2 regions of the Pseudomonas sp. SH10-3B genome follow, and region 1 is predicted to be linked to the other one. Evidence: predicted binding sites of a transcription regulator. Region 1 holds the regulator's gene; the other holds the start of a gene.

Region 1 (4,331 bases):
GCCCGTTCTGTTCATCCAGTACAACCTGGTACAGCGCCTCATTGCTCTTGGCACTGCGCAGTTTGTCGCGTACTTCCTTGCGGTCGAGCATGCTGGCGATCTGCCGGAGCAGTTCCAGGTGCGCGTCGGTGGCAGCTTCCGGGACCAGCAGGACGAACAGCAGGTCCACCGGGGCGCCGTCAATGGCGTCGAAGTCGATGGGCGCATCCAGGTGCAGCAGGGCGCTTACGGGTATTTCGCAGCCTTTGAGGCGGCAGTGAGGAATGGCGATGCCGTTACCAAAACCGGTCGAGCCGAGTTTTTCACGGGCAATCAACGCCTCGTACACGGCTTGCGTATCCAGCTCGGGCACTTCACGGCCGATCAGGTTGGCAATTTGTTCGAGGGCGCGCTTTTTACTGCCGCCCGGCACGTTCACGAGGGAACGGCCGGGGGTCAGGATGGTTTCAAGTCGGATCATGGGGGGAGAGTTAACGACCTGTACCTTGCATCAGGTGCAGATTCTTTTCCTTATGCTTTATGAGTTGGCGGTCCAGCTTGTCGTAGAGCAAGTCAATGGCCGCGTACATATCGCCATGCTCTGCATTGGCGACGAGCTTGGCATTCGGTACGTGCAGGGTGGCCTCGATTTTCTGCTTGAGCTTATCGACCTCCATGATGACCTGCACATTGGTGATCTTGTCAAAATGCCCCGCAAGCTTGTTCAGCTTGCTCTCGGTGTATTCACGTAGAGGCTTGGTGACTTCCAGTTGGTGTCCACTGATGTTGACTTGCATACAGCTTCTCCTTCGTTGCCAGTGCATAAAGCGGCGGGTAGGAATACCCGCCACTGGAACGCTGTGGCCCGCCCGTCACATCAAACGCTTACGCTCGCTGGAAGGCGCGATCCCAAGGGATTCGCGGTACTTGGCGACGGTTCGACGGGCGACCTGAATGCCTTGTGCCTCCAGTAAACCAGCGATCTTGCTGTCACTCAACGGCTTTTTCTGATTTTCCGCCGCAACCAGTTTTTTGATGATCGCGCGGATCGCCGTGGACGAGCATTCGCCGCCTTCCGAGGTGCTTACATGGCTGGAGAAAAAGTATTTCAGCTCATATATGCCCCGTGGGGTATGCATGAATTTTTGCGTGGTCACCCGGGAAATCGTCGATTCGTGCATGCCCACTGCTTCGGCGATGTCGTGCAGAACCAGCGGTTTCATTGCTTCGTCGCCATACTCCAGGAAGCCGCGCTGGTGCTCGACGATCTGGGTGGCAACTTTCATCAGGGTTTCGTTGCGGCTCTGCAGGCTCTTGATGAACCAACGGGCCTCCTGCAACTGGTTGCGCATGAACGTGTTGTCGGCACTGGTGTCGGCGCGGCGTACAAAACCGGCATATTGCGGGTTGACCCGCAGGCGTGGCACCGATTCCTGGTTCAGTTCAACCAGCCAGCGTTCGTTGTCCTTGCGCACAATCACATCGGGGACCACGTATTCGGCTTCGCTCGACTCGATCTGCGAGCCTGGGCGCGGGTTGAGGCTCTGTACCAGTTCTATGACCTGGCGCAGGTCGTCTTCCTTGAGCTTCATGCGGCGCATCAGCTGGCTGTAGTCGCGGCTACCCAGCAGGTCGATGTAATCGTTGACCAGGCGCTGCGCTTCGGCGAGCCAAGGCGTCTTGGCGGGCAGTTGACGCAGTTGCAGCAGCAGGCATTCACTGAGGGTGCGGGCACCAATGCCGGCAGGTTCGAACTGTTGGATGCGGTGCAGGACGGCTTCGATCTCGTCCAGCTCTATGTCCAGTTCCGGGTCGAAGGCCTCGAGAATCTCTTCGAGCGTCTCGTCCAGATAACCCTGGTTATTGATGCAGTCGATCAGGGTCACGGCGATCAGGCGATCGGTGTCGGACATCGGCGCGAGGTTCAGTTGCCACAACAGATGGCTCTGCAGGCTCTCGCCGGCGGAAGTGCGGGTGGTAAAATCCCACTCGTCATCGTCATTGCTGGGCAGGCTGCTGGCGCTGGTCTGATAGACGTCTTCCCAGGCGGTGTCCACGGGAAGTTCGTTGGGAATGCGTTCGTTCCAATCGCCTTCCTCAAGATTATCCACCGTGGGGGCGGTTTCCTGGTAGGAGGGTTCCTGTACGTCGGGATTGGGTTTTTGCTCGATGTTGTCAGCCAGTGGGTCTGCATTATCGAAGTCGTCGCCTTCTTCCTGGCGTTCGAGCATCGGATTGGACTCCAGGGCCTCCTGGATTTCCTGTTGCAGGTCCAGGGTCGACAATTGGAGCAGGCGGATGGCCTGTTGCAGCTGCGGTGTCATCGTCAGCTGCTGGCCCATTCTCAGGACTAGCGATGGTTTCATGGCAGGGGCTTAACACCTTATTCGCCGGCGCAATGCGCCATCCACGACAGGGCGCGTGAGCGCCAAACATAAGCAAATTATATGCCTGATATCGAGGGCTTTGCCTAGAGCGCGGTAACAATAAAAATCCAGAGGTTTTCATTGACTCCCGCGCGTCGGGCAAACGACCTGCCGCCACCTTGTTGTTGCGGGCGGTTTTACAGGCGGAACTCGTGACCCAGGTACACTTCCTTGACCAGTTCGTTGGCCAGGATGGTGGCGGAGTCGCCTTCGGCGATCAGTTGACCATCATTGACGATATAGGCAGTTTCGCAGATATCGAGGGTCTCACGGACGTTGTGGTCAGTGATCAGCACACCAATACCCTTGGCCTTGAGGTGATGGATGATCTGCTTGATGTCGCCGACCGAGATGGGGTCGACGCCGGCAAACGGTTCGTCCAGCAGGATGAACTTGGGGGCAGTGGCCAGGGCGCGGGCGATTTCCACGCGACGTCGTTCACCACCGGACAGGCTCATGCCAAGGTTGTCGCGAATGTGGTTGATGTGGAATTCCTGAAGCAGGCTTTCCAATTCTTTGCGGCGGCCGTCACGGTCGAGTTCCTTGCGGGTTTCAAGGATGGCCATGATGTTGTCGGATACCGACAGCTTGCGGAAGATCGACGCTTCCTGCGGAAGATAGCCGATACCTGCACGGGCACGCCCGTGCATTGGCTGGTGGCTCACGTCCAAGTCGTCGATCAGTACGCGACCCTGGTCCGCCTGGACCAGGCCGACGATCATATAGAAACAGGTGGTCTTGCCGGCGCCGTTGGGGCCAAGCAAGCCGACAATCTGGCCGCTGTCGATCGACAGGCTGACGTCGCGCACGACCTGACGGCTTTTATAGGCCTTGGCCAGATGCTGGGCTTTCAGGGTTGCCATTACTCGGCCTTCTTCTTCGGCTGGATAACCATGTCGATACGTGGGCGTGGCGCGGTGACCTTGCTGCCATTGGCGCGACCGGCATTGGCGATCTGCTTCACGGTGTCATAGGTGATCTTTTCACCTTCCGTGGAGTTGCCATCGGGGCTGAGCACCTTGGCCTGGTCGATCAGCACGATGCGATTCTGCTGGGCATGGTACTGGATGGTCTTGCCGTAGCCCTTCATCGGACCTGTGTCGGTAGCCGACTGCTTCTGTTCGAAGTAAGCCAGGTTGCCCACCGAGGTCACTACGTCAATATCGCCCGCCTGGGTGCGCGTCAGTGTCACCGTGTTGCCGGTGATCTTCATCGAGCCCTGGGTGATGATCACGCCGCCGGTGTAGGTGGCGACGCCTTGCTTGTCATCCAGCTGCGCATCGTCAGCGGAGATGTGGATCGGTTGCTGGCTATCGTTCGGCAGAGCCCAGGCGCTCACGCTTCCCAGTGCTGCGCCCAAACCGAGCAAAATAGGGAGAGTTTTAACGAGCCTCATACTGTCCTCTTACGTTCGATAGCAGGTGTATCCTGCTTTCTTTCAAATACGCTTTCATTCCCTTGCCAGTCGATACACCGCCAGCGCCGTCGATTCTAACGTCTTGCTCGGTCTGCGCATATTGCTTCTGTGGGAATACGGTCATGCGACTGCTGGTAATCACCGTGTCACGGTTTTTGGCGTCCGTGCGCGCAACGCGTACGGAGTCAATCAGTTCCACCTCGGTGCCGTCCGGGTTCACCTCGCCACGCTTGCTCGTGACATGCCACGGAAACTCGGTGCCGCGGTACAGGTTCAGGTCCGGATTGGTCAGCAGGGTGACTTCGGTGGCCTTCAAATGCTCGACTTTGTCCGAGGTCATTTCGTACTGCACCTTGCCGTCGGGCAGGAACTGCACGCTATAGGCATTGGTGGCGTAATAGTCGATAGCCCCTTCGTCAACCTGCGCGACAGGCTGGTCGAGGAAGCGCCCCGGGCTGATATTCCAGTAGCCCACCGCGAGGAACAGCGCGGCGATGACTCCGAATAGC
Region 2 (4,331 bases), on a different contig from region 1:
TCTTTCGGCTGGCTGCTGCAGCCTAGGGCAGACAGGCAGGTCGCTGTTGCGATCAAGCATTTGAGGGCTTCCATGGTTGGGTTTCATCCCGTTCGCTGAGTGGCCGGTCAGGCTACGATCGCTGTTCGGGGAGGGATGCCGGAAGGTGCCTAAAATGATGTGGGTGTCATCCGTTATTCGCCTGTGCGGATACACAGCTCGGCCGTAGCGCGGATCATCGCCAGTTGCCGCAGCGGATCGTTCAGCGGCTCATGCACTGCTTCGGCCAGCCATTGAGGGCACTGCGGGTCGGTACGCTGCGGGGTGAAGTCAGCCAATTGCTGCAGCAGGCGTTTCTGCAGCTCATCCAATTGCGGGCGTATCTGCTTCACCAGGTCCGGGCGCGGATCGTCCGGTGCCTTGCCCTGGAACTGCCAGTCGGACAGGTGGGTGTACTGCACCAGTTTGTTCGCCTCGATCTGCGCCGAAAAAAATTGCTCGGCGGTGGCGGGCGCCAATTTGTAGCTCGGTGCCTGGGTCATGACGCTGGCGATCACCTCTTGTTCGCGCTTTTTGTCTTCTACAGGTTTTTTGCTGTCCCATTTGCTCAGGGCCACCTGGTCGGCGATCTCCAGGCGTTCGGCGATGCTGTTGAGCAGCGGCTCAAGAGTGGGTGGCGCAGCCAATGCACTGGCGCTGAAAAACACTAAAGCGAATGCAAGTCGACGTTTCAATGCTGATCTCCTTATGGGAGGGGGAGCGGGTTAATTCCTGGGCAAAAAAAGACCTCCCGAAGGAGGCCTTTTTCAGCACGCTACGTCAAGCAGCGCTACCGGATCAGCAGCTGTAGTACAGCTCGTATTCCAGTGGGTGTACGAAGGTGCGTACTTTGATTTCTTCTTCGCTTTTCAGCTCGATGTAGGCATCGATGAAGTCGTCGCTGAATACGCCGCCTTTGGTCAGGAACGCACGGCCCTTGTCCAGCTCTTCCAAGGCTTCTTTCAGGCTGCCGCACACTTGTGGGATCTCTTTGGCCTCTTCAGGCGGCAGGTCGTACAAGTTTTTGTCGGCGGCGTCGCCAGGGTGGATCTTGTTCTGGATACCGTCCAGGCCGGCCATGACCAGGGCAGCGAAAGCCAGGTATGGGTTGGCTGCTGGATCCGGGAAGCGAGCTTCGATACGGCGAGCGCGCGGGCTGGACACGTAAGGAATACGGATCGAGGCGGAACGGTTGCGAGCCGAGTAGGCCAGCATTACCGGTGCTTCGAAACCTGGAACCAGACGCTTGTAGGAGTTGGTCGATGGGTTGGTGAAGCCGTTCAGGGCCTTACCGTGCTTGATGATGCCGCCGATGAAGTACAGGGCGGTGTCGGACAGGCCGGCATAACCTTCGCCAGCGAAGGTGTTCTTGCCTTCTTTGGCGATGGACAGGTGAACGTGCATACCCGAACCGTTATCGCCGTACAGCGGCTTAGGCATGAAGGTAGCGGTACGGCCGTAGGCATCAGCCACGTTGTGTACGCAGTACTTCAGGGTCTGGACTTCGTCAGCCTTGGCAACCAGGGTGTTGAACTTCACACCGATTTCGTTCTGGCCGGCAGTCGCCACTTCGTGGTGGTGAACTTCGATGACCAGGCCCATTTCTTCCATGGCGTTGCACATGGAGGTACGGATTTCGTGGTCGTGGTCGAACGGCGGAACTGGGAAGTAGCCACCTTTGATGCCTGGACGGTGGCCTTTGTTGCCGCCTTCCACGTCCTGGTCGGACATCCACGAACCTTGTTCGGAGAAGATCTTGAACATCGAACCGGAGATGTCGGACTTGAACTTGACCGAATCAAAGATGAAGAATTCTGGCTCTGGGCCTACGAATACGGTGTCGCCGATACCGGTCGACTTCAGGTATTCCTCGGCACGCTTGGCGATCGCACGTGGGTCGCGGTCGTAGCCTTGCATGGTCGAAGGCTCGATCACGTCGCAGACGATGATCAGCGTTGGGTCTTCGGTGAATGGGTCGAGGACGGCAGTGCTGTCGTCCGGCATCAGGATCATGTCGGAGGCTTCGATGCCTTTCCAGCCAGCGATGGAGGAACCGTCGAACATTTTGCCTTCTTCGAAGAAAGCATCATCCAGCGCGTCGCGAGCCGGCATGGTCACGTGGTGCTGAGTGCCTTTGGTGTCCGTGAAGCGCAGATCAATCCATTTAACGTCATGATCTTTGATGAGTTGAACCGACTTCGACATAGTGTCCTCCGGGTGGCTTCGGGCTGGGGTAGTGGAGTTAGCCCTTAGAATGTGGGTGATGCCGGCGCGGATAGTCCGCCATGGCAACCTGCCTCACAAGAGAGCAAATTGCATGCCAGTGCGCCAACATGGGTTTTTTGCTCCAAAAACGCCCCTATAAAGGTGCATTGCGACAAAAGCGCGAAAATGGCGCACCGCAATGTGGCGCTTCTGGTTGTAAATGCACCTCTTTAGTGCGAGTCGAGAGTTGTGCATATTAACTGGTTAAACCTTGAGCGATTTCCGCTATAATCCGCGCCCCCCTTTTTCGGCAGGCCCTGCGCGCGCTGTTTCCATGAAATTAATCGTTAAAGTCTTCCCCGAGATCACCATCAAGAGCCGACCGGTACGGATGCGTTTCATCCGTCAGTTGGCCAAGAATATCCGTGCCGTGCTCCGCGATCTGGACCCGGCTGTGGTGGTGAACGGTGTGTGGGACAACCTCGAACTGGAAACCCGCCTGACCGACGCCAAAGCCTTGAAGGATATGACCGAGCGCCTGAGCTGCATGCCGGGTATCGCGCATTTCCTGCAGGTGGATGAGTACCCGCTGGGCGACTTCGACGACATCACCGAAAAATGCAAACGGCACTTCGGCGACAGCCTTGAAGGCAAGATTTTTTCGGTGCGCTGCAAGCGTGCCGGCAAGCACCCATTCAGCTCCATGGACGTCGAGAAATACGTCGGCAGCAAGCTGCGTCGCGAGTGCGGCGCCGCCGGAATTTCCCTCAAGGCGCCGCAAATTGAAGTGCGCATGGAAATTCGCGACCAACGGTTGTTTGTGATTCACAGCCAGCACGACAGCATCGGCGGCTACCCGCTGGGCGCCCTGGAACAGACCCTGGTCCTCATGTCCGGCGGTTTCGACTCCACGGTGGCGGCCTACCAGATCATGCGCCGCGGCCTGATGAGCCACTTCTGCTTCTTTAACCTGGGCGGGCGTGCACACGAATTGGGCGTGATGGAAGTTGCGCACTTTATCTGGAAGAAGTACGGCAGCTCCCAGCGCGTGCTATTTGTGAGCGTACCGTTCGAGGAAGTGCTGGGCGAAATTCTCGGCAAAGTCGATAACAGTCATATGGGCGTAGTATTGAAGCGTATGATGTTGCGCGCTGCGTCCCGAATCGCCGATCAGTTGCAGATCGACGCGCTGGTGACCGGTGAGGCGATTTCCCAGGTTTCCAGCCAGACGCTGCCAAACCTGTCGCTGATCGACTGCGTGACTGAGAAGCTGGTATTGCGCCCGCTGATCGCCAGCCACAAACAGGACATCATCGACTTGGCAGAACAAATCGGCACCGCCGACTTTGCCAAGCATATGCCTGAATACTGCGGGGTCATTTCGGTGAACCCCAAGACCCACGCCAAGCGCAACCGCGTGGAGTATGAAGAACAACAGTTTGATATGGCGGTTCTGGAGCGTGCGCTCGAGAACGCCAAGCTGGTCCCGATCGATCGTGTTATCGACGAACTGGGCCAGGATGTGCAGATCGAAGAAGTCAGCGAAGCCCTGGCCGGCCAGATCGTTGTCGACATCCGTCACCCGGATGCCGCTGAAGATGAGCCGCTGGAAATTGCTGGCATCGACGTACAAACGCTGCCGTTCTATGCATTGAACGCGCGTTTCAAGGAACTGGATAACAGCCGTCAGTACCTGCTGTATTGCGACAAAGGCGTGATGAGTCGCCTGCATGCCCACCATTTGCTCAGTGAGGGGCATGCCAATGTGCGCGTTTATCGACCGAGCTAAGAGCCCGGGGCTGTTTGCCTGTGGCCTGCGTCACCGGCCCCCCGACTCTGCCGTCAAGCTGTAACGGCAAGGCCTGACTCTACTGTTAATCGCTGCCACGACCTGTCAGCACACCGAATCCTCTGATCGAGATACACAAGTGATCGAAAATCTACGTAACATCGCCATCATTGCTCACGTTGACCATGGTAAAACCACCCTGGTAGACAAACTCCTGCGTCAATCCGGCACCCTGGAGCGCAACGAGCTCAACGACGAGCGCGTGATGGACTCCAACGACCAGGAAAAAGAGCGCGGTATTACCATCCTGGCAAAAAAC

The links. The regulator sigma-54, encoded in region 1, starts transcription at its own class of promoters, with help from an activator protein. The targets are predictions, from matches to a motif close to ANTGGCATNNANNTTGCTNT.
Region 2: the regulator sigma-54 is predicted to act here: its motif matches at 2,324-2,343, upstream of glnA (glutamate--ammonia ligase).

The regions. Positions count from the first base shown of each region.
Region 1 covers NZ_JAFLXD010000001.1:173,452-177,782, reverse strand. Annotated here, with positions in the region: gene ptsN (PTS IIA-like nitrogen regulatory protein PtsN) at 1-460, opposite strand, end outside; gene raiA (ribosome-associated translation inhibitor RaiA) at 471-776, opposite strand; gene J1G35_RS00855 (RNA polymerase factor sigma-54) at 852-2,345, opposite strand; gene lptB (LPS export ABC transporter ATP-binding protein) at 2,543-3,268, opposite strand; gene lptA (lipopolysaccharide transport periplasmic protein LptA) at 3,268-3,801, opposite strand; gene lptC (LPS export ABC transporter periplasmic protein LptC) at 3,788-4,331, opposite strand, start outside.
Region 2 covers NZ_JAFLXD010000068.1:11,343-15,673, forward strand. Annotated here, with positions in the region: gene J1G35_RS28750 (cupin domain-containing protein) at 1-74, opposite strand, end outside; gene J1G35_RS28755 (chorismate mutase) at 174-713, opposite strand; gene glnA (glutamate--ammonia ligase) at 817-2,223, opposite strand; gene thiI (tRNA uracil 4-sulfurtransferase ThiI) at 2,558-4,012, shown strand; gene typA (translational GTPase TypA) at 4,152-4,331, shown strand, end outside.